DNA from 2 places in the Paenibacillus sp. JDR-2 genome. Region 1 is predicted to be linked to the other one. Evidence: riboswitches for the same ligand, from Rfam matches in the RefSeq annotation. Region 1 holds a riboswitch; the other holds the start of a gene.

Region 1 (8,146 bases):
CATCGTCTCCGGCCGTTGCATCGTGGAGACGGCGCAGGTGACTACATCAATGCCCTGCTTCCGCAGCTGCTGGCCTTCGCGCAGCATATGATACGTTTTGCCGGCACCGCTGACCGCCCCGATATAGATTTTGAGCCGTCCGTGGTGCAGCTTCGTTATGGCTTTCAGGAGCTCTTCGGGTGTTTTGCGGCGATAGCTGTCGTTCATGTCCTGTCATACCTCCTCTCCGTAAACCCCGAGAAAGCCCCGCCTGCGCTACTTGCGGCAGGCGGGGCTTAATCTTATTTGCGGAGCTTGCTTAATTCGATGTTCAGCTCCAGCACATTTACGCGGGGGTCGCCAAAGACGCCAAGATCCCGTCCGTCGGTATGTTTTTTCACCAGCTCTTTCAGTGTATCCGGCGATAGACCGGTCAGCTTGCTGATGCGTGGGATTTGGACTTCGGCCGATGCCGGCGTAATATCCGGATCAAGACCCGAGCCGGAATTGGTAATCAGCGCAAGCGGAAGCTGGCTGACCGGCACATCGGGATTGGCAGCCTGCCATGCGGCAATCGAGTCTTTGGTCCGCTGAAGCATGTCGGGATTCGAAGGCGCGTAGTTGTTAGAGCCGGATGCTTCCGATTTATAGTCGATGCTGGATACCCGTCCTTGGAAATAAGCGGGGTCGGTGAAGCTTTGCCCGATCAAGGAGGAGCCGATAATCCGGCCGTTCGAATCCTTGATCATGCTGCCGTTCGCCTGATGAGGGAAGAGCAGCTGGGCAAGACCCGTTGACACTAGCGGGTAAATAATGCCGCATAGCAGAATAAACGCGATACTGGCTCTTAGGGCAATCATAAAGAGAGAGCCGTTAGATCCCGATGAAGATGTGGAGTTCGTCATGATTATCTCTTCCTTTCAGATCGGTCTATATCCATACATGAACAAGCAGGTCGATCAGCTTAATGCCGATAAACGGGGCCAGGACGCCGCCAAATCCGTAGATCAGCAGGTTTTTGCTTAACAGCTTCGACGCGCTCATCGGTTTGTACTGCACCCCGCGCATAGCAAGCGGAATGAGCAGCGGAATGATGATCGCGTTAAAGATAAGCGCGGACAGAATGGCCGAAGAAGGCGAGCCCAGCTTCATAATGTTCAGGGCGTCCATCTGAGGGATAGCGATCATAAACATGGCCGGAATAATGGCGAAATATTTGGCGATATCGTTCGCGATACTAAAGGTCGTAAGCGCGCCGCGCGTCATTAGGAGCTGCTTGCCTATCGCAACCACCTCGATAATTTTTGACGGGTCCGAATCCAGGTCGATCATATTGGCCGCTTCCTTCGCGGCAACCGTACCGCTGTTCATGGCAAGACCAACGTCAGCTTGGGCAAGCGCTGGAGCGTCGTTCGTCCCGTCGCCCGTCATCGCAACAAGGCTGCCTTCCGCCTGCTCGCGGCGGATCAGCGCGATTTTATCCTCGGGCCTACTCTCCGCTACGAAATCGTCAACCCCGGCTTCGCGGGCAATCGTTGCGGCTGTCAGCGGATTGTCGCCGGTACACATAATCGTCTTGATCCCCATGCGGCGAAGCTGCTCGAATCTCTCCTGCATGCCCGGCTTCACGGTATCCTTTAAATAAATAATCCCGTAGATGCGGCTATCAACCGCCACGGCGAGCGGCGTACCGCCAAGCACGGCAACTCCTTCGCCGGTAGCGTCGAGATCGGACGGGACGGTGCCTCCTTGGGAAGCTACCCATTTCTTCACGGCGTCAACGGCGCCTTTGCGGACTTTCCGTCCGTCCGGAAGATCCAGGCCGCTCATCCGCGTCTCGGCCGTAAACGCAATAATCTGCGCGTTCTCGGCAAGCGGGGATTGATAACTCAGCTGTTTGGTCTTCATCAGCTCCAGGACGGAACGGCCCTCGGGCGTCTCGTCTTTGGACGAACTGAGCGCCGCCCACTCGCCAAGCTCTTGAACGTTTACGCCTTTGACAGGCAGGAAGTCGCTGGCCATCCGGTTGCCGTACGTGATTGTACCGGTCTTATCCAGAATCATCGTATTTATGTCGCCGGCTGCTTCTACCGCTTTACCGGACATGGCCAGCACGTTGAACTGCGTGACGCGGTCCATGCCGGCGATTCCGATGGCTGACAGCAGACCGCCGATGGTGGTCGGAATGAGACAGACCAGCAGGGCGATAAGCACCGGGATATCAAGCTCTACGCCAACGTATTTGGCGATTGGAGCAAGGGTAACCACAACAATCAGGAAGATCAGCGTCAGGCTGGTAAGCAGCGTGTTCAGCGCCAGCTCGTTAGGCGTCTTTTGGCGTTTCGCCCCTTCAACAAGGGAGATCATACGATCGATAAACGATTCGCCGGGATCGCTTATAATCCGGACCTTGATCCGGTCACTGACAACGCGGGTACCGCCCGTTACCGAGCTGAAGTCGCCTCCGGCTTCCTTGATCACCGGTGCAGATTCGCCGGTGATTGCCGACTCGTCGACAGAGGCAAGGCCTTCGATGATCTCGCCGTCGCCGGGAATCATTTCTCCTTCGGAGACGACGACGATATCGCCTTTGCGGAGCTCGGTTGACGACACTTGTTTTATTGTCTGGCCGGTTACTTTGTTTGCCGTAATATCCTTTTTGCTCTTCTTGAGCGAATCCGCCTGGGCTTTGCCCCGTCCTTCGGCCAGCGCTTCCGCGAAGTTGGCGAACAGGACGGTGAACAGCAGGATCAGAAAGACCGTCAGATTGAATCCGGTCCGGCCCTCCGTTCCGAAGTAGCCGGGGAAGACCGTCATCAGCAGGACGACAAGCGTGCCGACCTCTACGACAAACATGACGGGATTTCTCATCATGGTCAGCGGATTTAATTTCAGAAAGCTGTCCTTCACCGCGCGACTTATAATCGCCGAGGTCAGCATGGATTTACGTTGTGTGGTCACGGTTATTCACCTCATCCTTATCCGTTAGCGAATCGTTAAATGCTCTGCAATAGGTCCAAGCACGACGGCAGGCAGGAACGTAAGCGCGCCAACAATAACTACGGTTCCTACAAGAATTCCGCCAAACAGCACGTTGTCCGTCCGGAATGTGCCGATCGTCTCCGGTACGGGCTTTTTACGGACCAGGGATCCGGCTACAGCCAGCATGGCAATCATCGAAACATACCGTCCAAGCAGCATGACGAGTCCGGTTGTAATGTTCCAGAACGGCGTATTGTCGGCAAGACCTTCAAAACCGGAGCCGTTATTCGCCGCTGACGAGGTGTATTCATAGAGCACCTGCGAGATGCCGTGGAAGCCGGGATTCGTGATGGCTCCCTGGCCCAGATCCGTCAAGAAAGCAATAGCGGTTGGCGCCAGAATGATAAACGGATGGACGAGAATCGCGATCGCAATCAGCTTCATTTCCTTCGGCTCGATTTTCCGTCCGAGAAACTCCGGTGTCCGACCGACCATTAATCCGGCGATAAAGACGGCAAGAATGGCATACATCAGCATATTGACGAGGCCAACGCCTTTGCCGCCAAACACGACGTTCAGCATCATTTCCGCCAGCGGGACAAGACCGCCGATCGGGGTCAGCGTGTCATGCATATTGTTGACTGAGCCGGTAGTAGCCGCCGTAGTCACCGCCGTAAAGAGGGAGGATTGGGCAATGCCAAACCGGACTTCCTTGCCCTCCATGCTGCCTTGCGAGGCGTCTACGCCAAGGTTGTTCATTACCGGATTGCCATGCAGCTCAGCTGTGTAGACCGTCGCAAGGAAAACCAGGAACAGCGACATCATGGCGCCAAACACAACCCAGCCTTGCTTGCGGTTACCGGCAAAGCGGCCGTATACATAAGGAAGACTGGCAGGCAGCGCCCACATGGACAGAATCTCGATCACATTCGTGAGCGGGTTTGGATTCTCGAACGGATGCGCCGAGTTGACGCCAAAGAAACCGCCGCCGTTGGTTCCTAAATGTTTAATCGATTCAAGCGACGCAACCGGGCCGATGGCGATGCTTTGCGCTGCCCCTTCCAGCGTTGTTGCCGTTACGTTAGGCTGCAGCGTCTGCGGTACGTGAAGAGCCACAAGAACCAGCGTAATAAGCGTTGCGAGCGGCAGGAAAATCCGCGTATGGGATTTCACGAAATCGCTGAAGAAGTTGCCGATTGTGCTGCCCCTGCTCGTTAAGCCGCGAATAAAAGCAATCGCAACCGAGAAGCCGGTAGCCGCCGAGGTGAACATCATCATCATGATGACGGCCATCTGCGAAAAATAGGACAGCCCGGTCTCGCCGCTGTAGTGCTGCAGGTTCGTATTCGTAATAAAGCTGATAACGGTATTGAACGACAGCGTCTCTTCCATAGCGCCAATGCCGTTGGGGTTGCCCGAAAGGCTGCCTTGCAGACGCAGAATTAGATAACTGAGCGCGACAAGCACGATATTCGTAAGCAGAAAGCTTAGCGCGTACTTTTTCCAGGTCATGCCCTCGCGCGATTTCAGTCCTATCACTTTATAAATGAACCGTTCGATGCCGCCAAATAGGCGGTCGGTCCGGTTCGGTTGATCCGAGTACACGTGATATACATACGTTCCGAGCGGTTTGACGAGCAGAATAAGCACGCCAACCACGATGATGAGCTGTAAAATATCCATTGCGGCCTCCCAGCGATCGATTAGGGTTTAGAACTTCTCCGGATTTATCAAGGCGTAAACTAAATAAAGAAAGAGAAACAAGGCAAGCACCAACGTGACGATCATCGCTTATCCTCCTCTTGTGTAGCCAGGTCGCACCACTGCATAAAGCCGGCGAAGAGTAAAAATATCGCTGCGAGAAGCAGCACCATATAGATATCCTGCATAGCAAATTCCTCCTAAAAGAATTGCGAATAACTTCGACCCTTACCTATTATCTTGGCTTGCCATGAGATCGTTTATGATTAGAAATGAAGTATCCGCATGGCTGGAGTGAATCACATAATTGGCGCCCATCCCTTTGTAGATCAGGCGTGGATTCGCGCTGTCCGTAACGACGCAAATCGATTTGGATGTCCAGCTGCGGCAGATCTGGATGTAACGACAGCATAGATTCAGGCTTCTCTCGAATAAAAAGATCCGTCCCACCGGCAGCTCAGGGACACGCCAGGTGCCTTCATCCGTTGTATTAATGACGATAATCGTTGACACGCCAAGCTCCAGCATCCGCTCATACTCGGTCTTGTTGTTCACGATGGCTGCGAATGGGATATGCCGGTGCAGCAGCTGTTTAATAAAATCCTCGCCCTGCACGTTAGGTGCGGAGACGAGTATATAATCGTCCATGGTTTACGCTCCTCTTTTCGTTAGAGGAATCAACGACAAACAAAAAAGCCGCGGAAGAGGGACTCTTCACGCGGCTTATAAGCGCAGCAGAAAAAAAACCGCGCCTATATTCACGATCATCGTTGCCTCTCTTGGTACGCTGACGAAGTTAGCTGACGGATTCGGGCGTAAGAGTCGCCCTACGCCGACATGCTCAGATGGAGCTGAGCCGGCGATTCACCCCGTGGATTGGCTGGCTGCGCTTAACAGCCGGCTGTCCGATTGGTTCCCCCGTTCCCCCGTAAAAGGGATTAAGCGATAAAGACAGTTGATTAAAAATGGGCATAAGAAAAAGCCGCAGAGGAAAGTTCCCCGCGGCCTTGGAAGGTCACAAGATCACATCATCCTCTCTACTTGGAAAATGCCCTCGCCTAATGGGCAGTGCATTTTCATCGCTTACGAGGTTAGCTGACGGATTCGGACGGTGAGAGTCGCCCTACCGGGTCCGGCCGCGCGCAGCCTTTTCCCGGATTCACCCCGGATAAGCATGCCGCGCCGGCTCTCACACCGTTGCAATGCCGCTTATCGATTGGTTCCCCCGTTTCCCTTGACGGAAACTCAGCGATTGTTACATTTGCTGAATCGTATATTACGCCTGACGGCCGAAGTTGTAAATGAACCGTGGAGGCGGCATATTGTCTAATTCTGACAAGGAGTTTGGTTAGAGCGTTTACAATTGAAGGGAGCTCTATCATACTCTTTGTTACGCTCTATATCTCTCGAATGCGGCAATTCGGCGTGAAAGTTAGGTTTATGGCAAGCCTAAATTGGGTTGTCCGGGGGCGCCAAATAAGACGGAAAAACCGTCTTACAGCGTGTTGGGCATGCAGCCAAGGGCCGAGTAGGGCCGAATAAGACGGAAAAATCGTCTTACAGCGGGTTGAGCATGCAGCCAAGGGCCGAGTAGAGCCGAATAAGACGGAAAAACCGTCTTACAGCGGGTTGGGCATGCAGCCGAGGGCAGAGTAGGGCCGAATAAGACGGAAAAAACGTCTTACAGCGTATTGGGCAATTACGGCAAGCGCGCTTGCCGGCAGGAAGTTGGAGCAGTAAAATAAGCGCGCGGGTTAAGTGCGAGCAATGAAAGCCCCTTGTTTTCATGCGCTAATTTTGGGACAATAGGAACAGTATGCGGTTTTGGCCGCGTTTCACGAAAAGAGGAAAAACGATGAGTACAGCATCCATATATGGATTTACATTAGATCAATTAACGGCATGGCTGGGCGAGCGCGGGCATAAAAAGTTCCGGGCGACTCAGGTGTGGGAATACTTGTACCGGAAGCGGGTTACGAGCTTTGCGGATATGACGGATGTTCATCCGGACTGCGTGAAGCTGCTGGAGGAGAACTATGCGATCCAGACGCTGGTCGAGCATACGAAGCAAGTGTCGAAGGACGGCACCGTCAAGCTGCTGCTCAAGCTGGATGACGGCAACCTGATCGAGACGGTGATGATGCGCCATAAGTTCGGCTTGTCGGTCTGCGTAACCACGCAGGTCGGCTGCAACATCGGCTGCAGCTTCTGCGCGAGCGGCCTGCTCAAGAAGAGCAGGGATCTGACAAGCGGCGAGATTGTCGAGCAGATTATGAAGATTCAGCTTCATCTCGACGAATCCGGCCAAGGCGAGAAGGTTAGCCATATCGTTGTCATGGGTATCGGCGAGCCGTTCGATAACTTTATTCACCTGAACGACTTCCTTACAACGGTGAAGGATCATAAAGGTCTGGCTATCGGACCACGCCATATTACGGTATCGACAAGCGGCCTCGCGGACAAAATCAGAGAGTTTGCCGACAAGGATCAAGGGGTTAATCTCGCCGTATCTCTGCATGCGCCTAATAATGAGCTGCGGACGCGGATTATGAAGATCAACCGCGCGATTCCAATCGAGAAGCTGATGGATGCGATCGATTACTATCTGGAACGGACGAACCGCCGTATTACGCTGGAGTATATTTTGCTCAAGGACGTCAACGACCAGCCGGAGCATGCGCTTGAGCTTGCCGAGCTGGTGGGCGACCGCCGCCGCTCCCTCGTGAACGTGAACCTGATTCCTTACAACCCGGTTGACGAGCATAGCCAATACCAGCGCAGCGAGAACGACTCCATCAAGGGCTTCTACGATACGCTGAAAAAGCAAGACGTCAGCGTCAGCGTCCGCCTCGAGCATGGCGCCGACATCGACGCGGCTTGCGGCCAGCTGCGCAGCAAGCAGATGAACAAGGAAAAAGCCGGCTAACAACCTGGCGGCATAATCAAAGCCATGATCAGAGGATCATGGCTTTTTGCTTGGGAGCGCTGCGGCCCCGGTAGCCGATGCAGGTTGCTATGCAGAATTGCGCGGCATAATAAGTCGTCATAATAAGCACGTCTGACCCCGCAATATCCGAAATAAACTTATTCCAGGCGAGAATAGAGTCGGAAGCCATAAAGAGCAGGGCGCCCGCAACCGCCCATGCGTTGCCGGACATGATGGCCGACCAGCCCATCAGCGAAATGGCCGTTAAATAGACAAGAACGGGGATTTTCAGAGCATCGTCTCCCGATTTCGTAAGCGCATCGAGCAGCTCGTAGCCCATATAAACGGCGTACGCACCGATTGGAACGATGGTAACGAGCCGCCAGAAGGAATACCTCCACTGCCCGAAAAATCCGCTTAAATAAAACAAATGGCCGATTAAAAAGGCGGAGAGCCCTACGACAAAGTTACCCAGGGTGACATCGCCAACAACGCTGAAAACAAGACCGGTTAGCAGGATCCATTGAAACCGCTTACCATTTTGCGCGGACTGCATGT
Region 2 (8,146 bases), 670 kb from region 1:
TTAATGAGCGCTCTTGGCATCCGTTCGTTAATTAGGCGCGCACTGAGCAAGGAACGTCAAATCATGCAGCAGTGGATTGATATCCGGAACAAGCAAGGAATTATTTACGACATTCGCGCGTTGATGCTGAAGCAAAGCGAAGGGAACTGGCAGACAACGGGGATTGCCGTGCGCGAGGCACAGCGCGGCCGGATTACGTCCAACCTGAAGAGCGGCGGCCATGCCTTTGAAGCAAGCTCCTATCTAAAAAAAGAGTTTGGCGACGAGAAAGGCGAAGCGCTCGCCAAATCCGTTCGCGAACTCGCGGAATATATTCCGGCGTTTACGGAAAAATCCTATGGCGCCCGCCTTTGCGAGCTTGGCATTGACCTCGCGGTAGATGTCCACGGCAAGCTGTGGCTGCTTGAGATCAACATCAAGCCCGGGAAAAAAATTATGCGGCAGCTATATGGACTCAAAGCTTGGGAGCAAAGCCTGCATACGCATTTTCAATATGCCCGCAGCCTGCTGTCAAAAACCTAATAAACGGAGATGAATCATGAGTACGGAAATAACGATAGCCGCAGTCGGGGATTTCCTGATGAAGACGCGTATTATCAACTCCTGCAAAGGGGAAAAAGGCTATTCCTTCGACCATCTGTTCGAACCGATCGCCCCTTATCTGCGTAATGCCGATCTGACGATTGGCAACCTGGAAACCGTATTTGCGGGTAAAACCTCCGAGGACGCTTACAGTGTTGTGAAACGGCATCCTCGTACGAACTGGCCTATGTTCAACTGCCCGGACGCTTTCGCCGATACCTTGAAAAATCTTGGCTTCGACTTTGTCTCGACAGCCAATAATCATTGCATGGACAACGGCATTAACGGTCTGAAGCGTACGCTCAGAATTTTGGATGCCAAAGGGATTGCCCATACCGGTACTTACCGGACGCAGAATGAAGCGCAGCATCTGGTCGTCAAAGAAGTCAAAGGCATCAAGATCGGCTTCCTTGCTTATACGAAAACCACAAATAAAATCCCGGTTCCTTCGGACCATAAATGGGCGGTTGACCTGATCAATCCGGCCAAAATGGTCTCCGACCTGAAACGGCTAAAAGCCAAAAACGTCGATCTGACTATCGTATGCCTGCATATGGGCAGAGAATACTCGAATTATCCGGTACAGAAGCAAAAGGATATGGTGCAATTATTATTCAAAAATGGCGCTGACATTATACTCGGTGCCCACTCGCATACCATTCAACCAGCCGTTTTCTATAAAAGCGGATCGGGTATCCGCAGATTCGCCATCTATTCCCTCGGCAATATTATTTCGACCCGCCTTTATTACAACGATCATACCTTAACCGGCCTTATCACTCAGCTCCAAGTGCGCAAGCTTGATGACGGCACCATTCGAATCAAGAAGGTCGACTTTATTCCAACCTGGACGCGGATTAGCAAAACGGGAGGCCGAAGCGCATTTAAGGTTTTCCCCCTTAGCGCCCATTTAAAAAAGCTCGATCCGTCCAGTGCCGAAGCCGTCCGCATGAAAAAAATGATCCACCATGTCCGTCAGCATATCGTAAAGGACTCTGACTCCGTCAACGCGGAAATCATTTAACCACAAAAAAATGCCGTACGGATCATTCCGTACGGCTTTTCCTTGTTCCTTTAAGCAATTAAATAAGATTTTGACATTTAGCTGAGGTTTGACGTTAAACGGAGAATTCGAATGTTTCTTGAAAAGCGTAGATTATGCTTCCGATGTAGCTTTCTTTCAGAAAGCTTTTAGCCCGCCTTTGTTCGGGGGATTTCTCCTCTACAAACTTATTGAAAAAATCCCCCGAACAACAGCGGTTGAAAGGAATATTTGAATGCGCAGTGTAAGTGTTAACTCACCTAATCAGCCAATCTAGTTAATTACGCGTCTCCCCACGATGAAACGCTGCTTGTAATAGCTCGAGTTAACATCCGAAATAATAACGTCTGCCGAAGGGCTTGCGTTGTGAATCATTTTGCCGTTGCCGATGTAGATGCCGACGTGGCCTACGTCTTTATGGTTTTTCGAACCGCTGTTCCAGAAGAACAGAAGATCGCCTTTTTTGAAGTTGCCGTAGCCTACTTTAGTTCCTACTTTAGCTTGCGCGTCGTCGTCGCGGCTAACGAGAGTAACGCCAACATTAGCAAGTTTATATACAAGCGCCGTGAAACCGGAGCAGTCTGTTGCGTAAGGGGCTTTTTTCTCTTGACGGTCTTGCCAATGCACGTAATTGACTTTACCTTTTAAGTTTAATGCAGTTTGAACAACCTTCGCTCTTTTCGCGTCCGAAGACATCGCTGCATCCGCTGTCGTATGAAGAAGCGCTGTTACCGGTAATGCGATAGCCACCAATAGCATCGCGATTTTTGTCATGAATTTCATTTGTTCTTCACTCCCTATCATCGTGATAGGGCTATTATAAATTGGCTCAGAACCCCAAGAACACCCGCAAAAATTGGCAACGAGCGGTAAATGAAAGCGTTAAGAATGCTGTAATCTAGGCGTTTCTTGGGTCTTAACCACTTTCTGAGAATCCTATGAGTCTATGATGAGTATTTTCTTACTTGTTGCGTGCTATCAACTATGCTATAATCCTGATTTTTCATTTTTCACATAGGATTAACGATAAAAGCCCGTTCTTCCATCAAGGAAGAACGGGCTTGGAAAAACTATCTCTTCTATTATAGTGCTTTCAAAGCATTTGCAATTTCAATACATAAATCCTCTGCCTGCGGCACAAAGCCCAGACGGTCGATAAAAGCATGCGTACATCCCTTGTACCGGATTGTCTTCACCGGAACGCCGGCGGCCGCAAGCTGCCTGCTGTATACTTCCGACTGAATGCGCAGCCCGTCAAATTCCGCACCAACGCACAACGTGCGCGGCAGATCTTTGCTGTCAGCCAGAAGCGGACTGACATAAGGATTACGTACGTCCTCTTCGCGAGGCAGATAAAGCTCCCATGCTTTTCTGACTTCCGGATCAGCCTCGGTAGGCCGTCCAATCCCCAGCATGGGATCAATCATAGCTCTTTGTTCATCCGCCATCTCGAACTGGGACAGCTCCCACTGATAACCGTTCACCCCGTTAAGGAAGGTAACGCACGGATAAATCAGCACCTGCTGGGCTACCATACGCGTACCTAAATCCCGGTCCTTGGCTGCTACGGCAGCCGACAGGTTGCCGCCGGCACTGTCGCCGCCTACGGCAATCCGGTTCCGGTCGATGCCGTAGTCCTCGGCATGCTCATAAATATATTGAACGGCATTAAAGCAGTCGTTAAACCCGTTAGGGAACTTATGCTCCGGAGCCAATGAATAGTCAATATTAAAGACAACGGCATCGGCCAGCTCGGCGATCAGCCGGCAAGGGTTCTCCACCGCAAACACGGTACCGCCGATCCAGCCGCCGCCGTGAATATAGATGAGACAAGGTTTGTTAGGCTTCCGCATCGATTTGCGCGGGTAATACCGCCATAGGCCAACCTCATTGTCGCCAAGCTTTACGCGTTCATAACCGGTGTAAATCTCCACCGTATTCAAATTACGGTTCGGAAATCCCATGGAATCTCGAATAAGCTGAAGCTGCTCCTCCGGCGACGGAGGCTGGGCTGGGGCAACCTTTTGTTCCCCGGCCCATTTCCTAATAAGCTGAAGCTCGTAGGGATCCAGATAACCGGCCCTTGTCTCTTCCGGATTAACCTTTACAATAACCTGCGTGCCGTTCAAGTTTGCTTCTTCCTGCTGAGCCTGCAGAGCGTTCACAATTTCCTGGCTGTATACTCTCATTAACAGAAGCCTCCCGGGATGTGAAATGCGATCCCTTCTTACTTCTCCTTTGGCTTATGAACATCCTTTATTTATTCTTTGCAGGCTGACCGGACGGCAGATAGACCATATGATCATCATGCTCCGACAGATCCTCCAGCCACGATGCTTCAGGAGGACAGTCCAGCATGATAAAACGGCCTTTTCCTTCTTCTTGATAGTGATGATATTTCACGTAGGCTTTGCCGCCTTCTATATCCAACAATTCAACCTTGCCATAATCATGAGCCATCAAAAGCCTGATCCGCTTCCCTAGCTCCGCGGTTAGTTCTTTTGCTTGCTGAACGATAGAGAACTGCGTTTGCAGAGACAGGCTAGACTCAGGATAAGAAGAATTAGGACGGTTAATGATAAAGGAATATGGTGAAACCCCAGCCTGGGACAGCTGATCAATCAGCTTGCCTAACAGAAGAGGATCATTATTAACGCCCTTGACAATAGGGGTTTGATTAAGAACGACAACTCCCGCCTGGTGAAGGGCATTAAAGGCTTTCTTCGCTTCGGCCGTTAATTCTCTCGGATGGTTAATCGTAGTCATCAAATAGATCCGCTTCTCCGGACTCGAGAACTGACTTAACATCTTTAATAATGCATGGTCCTCATAAATTCGCATTGGATTATGAACGGGCATTCTGGAATCCAATCTAATCGTGCCGATATGCTCGATATCCCGCAGCTGCTCGATAATACTAGTCAGCTTGGCAATACCTAACATCAGACTATCTCCCGTCAGCACAACCTTATGAATCTCATTATGTTCGGCAATGTAGGCAATTCCTTCCGCTGCCTGGGACACGGGGAGAAGAACCATCGATTGATAAATATGCTTGCAGCCGGCAGCTTCCCAAGTGAACTCCTGGATCCCGTGAGGCGCTTCCCCCGCGGCCGCAATCAGATGCTTGCGGATCGGATCCTTCGGATCATCCCAGTCAATCAGGTTTAAGTAATAATCATTGACGCGAAAATGCTTCTTAAGCCGTTCTCTTTCCGCCTCCGACAGACCTGCCGATCTACCGTTATCGGCCATTGGTTGTACCATCTCGCATCCCTCCAAAAGGTTATTAAAAGCATCACCTATGCCGGGAAGTCCATCCCACCTCCACGAAAAATGAAAAAAAAAGACCCCAGCAACACAGAGCATGATCATGGTCTGTGTGCATTTTGGGCCTTTAAAACAGAAAAAGACCCTTCAAGGGTCTATCGTTTGCAATGTTATTCGCAAAAGACCCATCTCAAAGCTGACGAGGTTAGCTGACGGACTCGGGATAGATGGTTCCCTACAGCCGATAACCGGCTGATTCGCCCCAAAAGATTGGTTTCCCCGCTTCTCGGCAACGCCGAGAACTAAGCTTATTGTAATTATCTCACAATTCTTAATATTGTCAACAATTAATCAATAAAAATCCCCGCCCAATTTCCGAAGGAAGGTTGGACGGGGTTATGTTATATCTCTGCGGTCACTTCTTATCCACTTGAAGAAGAAATAAGTGCTTAACCGAAAACGTATCCTTAATGGTTTCTTCCGAAATAACGTTCAGCTTGATGAGACCGGCGATTTTGGAGGTATCGGGCTTCGAGAGCAGCCGCCATACATCAGGATCGGGAAGAGCGGCAAACAGCTTGCTCTCATCAAATTCCTTGCGCTCTTGGGAAACAATCTTCAACTTGTAGCTGCCTACCTCCAGTTCGGAGAGCTCCAGCTCGGCGCAATGCTGCACGATTTCACCGCGCAGCTCGGATAATTCCTGCTCGATTTCCTTCTGCTTTTGCTTAAGCTGATAATAACGCTTGACTTTGTTATCCTCCACCTTACTCACGCTCCTCTTAATCATATGTATGATGGGGAGCGCGGAATTAGGACTGGATCTTGTCCCACTATTTAGTGACTAGTCCTCTCTTGCGATATGCCCAATGATTCGTTGGGCCATGTCCGCTGCCGACGATAATGCCGTCTTCAATGGCGGCTTGAATATAGGCTTTTGCCTGGCGAACGGCTTCTTCGATATCAAGCCCTTGAGCGAGACCCGCGGTGAGCGCAGCCGAATAGGTGCAGCCGGTGCCATGCGTACGCTCGGTAACGATTCGTTTCCCGGAGAGCTCGCTATAGCCGCTGCCGTCGTATAACAGATCCACCGCATCAGCTCCTGCTTCATGCCCGCCTTTAATGAGGACATAACGGGCGCCGAGGCTGGACAGCTTTTTCGCCGCCTCAAGCTTGTCGTTCTTGTTGCGGATGGCCATCCCGGTCAGGTGTTCGGCCTCCGGAATGTTTGGCGTAATAATCATCGTGAGCGGCAGCAGCTTGCGGCTTAAAGCCCGGACGGCCTCTACCTGCAGGAGCGATGCGCCGCCTTTTGCGATCATAACCGGGTCTACCACAACCTTCTTCCAGCCAAAGAAAGCAATCGCCTCGGCTACTTCCTCGATAATCTCGGCACTAAACAGCATGCCGGTCTTTAAAGCGTCAACGCCGATATCGCTGCCGACGGAGTGAATCTGCGCCTTTACCGCTTCCTTGGCGAGCGGGAATACGCCTTGCACGCCAAGCGTATTTTGCGCGGTAATCGCCGTCAGAGCGGACATCCCGTAGGCACCAAGCTCCTGGAACGTTTTCAAATCCGCCTGAATGCCTGCTCCGCCGCCGCTGTCCGAGCCGGCAATCGTCAAAGCCCGGGCTACATTGCCGTTTATGTATTCGTCCATTTTTATTTCACCCCGTTTATCGTTTAGTAGGAAAACCGTTCCGGCGCAAACGCCTGCAGCCTGCTGCCGTTATCGATATAATCGGCCACAACCTGTGCCGTAACCGGGCTGAGAAGAATACCGTTGCGGTAATGGCCCGCCGCCATAATGACGCGGCCGCCCGATTCCTGAACCGGTCCAAGCAATGGGAATCCATCCTGCGTGGAAGGCCTCAGGCCTGCCCAGCGGTGAAACGGCTCCTGCCCGGCGAGAAACGGGAACGCCTGCTTGTTCCACTTGCGCAGCCGCTCGATTCCCCGCTCCGTAACGGTTGTGTCAAAGCCCGCCACATCCTCGGAAGCCCCGCATACAAGCGTGCCGTTTTCTTTTGCAACCAAATAACCCTGATTGCAGAACACCATATGCTGCACCGGCTTTACTTCCGCTTCATAAGCGCAAATCTGACCGCGGATCGGGTACACCGGAATACGGATGCCGAATACATCCTCAAGCTCCCGTGCCCAGGCGCCGGAGCAGACGACCAGCCGGTCGCCGGTAAAGCTCCACCCCGTCTGGGCGGTAACAACGACATCCTCGCGCCACTTATCAACGGTTACCGAACCTAACTGCTCGAAGATTCGAACACCGGTCAGGCGGCATGCCTGCTCAAGCGCCAACACGTAATCCGGCGCATAGACATGGCTTTCCTCCGGCGTGTAGAGAGCGGCCTTCACCTCGTGGGACAACATCGGCTCTTGGCGGAACAGTTCTTCCCCTTCCAGCACAATGCCGCTTGATCCGTGCTCGTTCTGCCAGAGGCGACGCCCCTCCAGCGCCAGACGGTCCGCCTCGTGATAGGCAATATAGAGGCTGCCCGAATCGGTATATTCGAACGTACGGCCGGATATCTGCCGGACCTCGTCGCGCCAGGACGGATACAGCCGCAGGCTTTCCCGGCACAAACGGAAGAAATCATCCGGCCCTTCTACATTTTCCGAGTAGGGTGCGAGCATCCCGGCCGCAGCGCCGGAAGCCTGCCCGCCGCAGCGGCCAATCTCCAGGACAATAACCTGATGCCCGCGCTTCTGCAGCTCGAAAGCGCAGGAAAGCCCAACTACGCCTCCGCCCATAATGACAATCGTTTCTCCCATGGTTAGACCAGCTTTCTATTAAATAATCGGCCAGTTATTTCACAATAAACTGCTCATGACCGCTGCTTGCCGATGCGTAACGCTTCTTCGAGATCCGACCGGACAAATACGACAGACGGCCCGCTTCAATCGCGAGCCTCATCGCCCGCGCCATGCCAACCGGATCCTTCGCTTTGGCGACCGGCGTATTCATCAAAACGCCCGACACGCCAAGCTCCATCGCCTGCGCCACGTCGCTGACCGAGCCTAGGCCCGCGTCCACGATAATCGGCACCTTCGCTTCCTCCGCGATCAGGCCGATATTATACGGATTCAAAATACCAAGCCCCGTACCGATAGGCGCCGCTCCCGGCATAACGGCAGCCGCCCCCGCTTCCTCCAGCCTTTTGCACAGGATCGGATCATCGGAAGTGTAAGGAAGGACCGTAAAGCCTTCCTTTACGAGAATTTCCGTTGCCTTC

Evidence for each region. A riboswitch is a leader RNA that binds a small molecule or an ion and turns the genes downstream of it on or off. The one in region 1 is predicted to bind cyclic di-AMP.
Region 2: another riboswitch for cyclic di-AMP. It lies ahead of PJDR2_RS27105 (hypothetical protein); the one in region 1 lies ahead of PJDR2_RS30120 (hypothetical protein).

Annotation. Positions count from the first base shown of each region.
Region 1 covers NC_012914.1:6,857,635-6,865,780, reverse strand. Annotated here, with positions in the region: gene PJDR2_RS30140 (histidine kinase) at 1-207, opposite strand, end outside; gene kdpC (potassium-transporting ATPase subunit KdpC) at 282-884, opposite strand; gene kdpB (potassium-transporting ATPase subunit KdpB) at 910-2,919, opposite strand; gene kdpA (potassium-transporting ATPase subunit KdpA) at 2,965-4,644, opposite strand; gene kdpF (K(+)-transporting ATPase subunit F) at 4,672-4,749, opposite strand; gene PJDR2_RS30120 (hypothetical protein) at 4,891-5,310, opposite strand; cyclic di-AMP (ydaO/yuaA leader) riboswitch at 5,432-5,617, opposite strand; cyclic di-AMP (ydaO/yuaA leader) riboswitch at 5,729-5,923, opposite strand; gene rlmN (23S rRNA (adenine(2503)-C(2))-methyltransferase RlmN) at 6,518-7,588, shown strand; gene PJDR2_RS30105 (lysoplasmalogenase) at 7,617-8,146, opposite strand, start outside.
Region 2 covers NC_012914.1:6,186,829-6,194,974, forward strand. Annotated here, with positions in the region: gene PJDR2_RS27085 (YheC/YheD family protein) at 1-522, shown strand, start outside; gene PJDR2_RS27090 (CapA family protein) at 539-1,606, shown strand; gene PJDR2_RS32170 (C40 family peptidase) at 1,898-2,407, opposite strand; gene PJDR2_RS27100 (alpha/beta hydrolase) at 2,707-3,813, opposite strand; gene PJDR2_RS27105 (hypothetical protein) at 3,881-4,891, opposite strand; cyclic di-AMP (ydaO/yuaA leader) riboswitch at 5,075-5,213, opposite strand; gene PJDR2_RS27110 (hypothetical protein) at 5,310-5,660, opposite strand; gene thiD (bifunctional hydroxymethylpyrimidine kinase/phosphomethylpyrimidine kinase) at 5,728-6,555, opposite strand; gene thiO (glycine oxidase ThiO) at 6,579-7,685, opposite strand; gene PJDR2_RS27125 (thiazole synthase) at 7,720-8,146, opposite strand, start outside.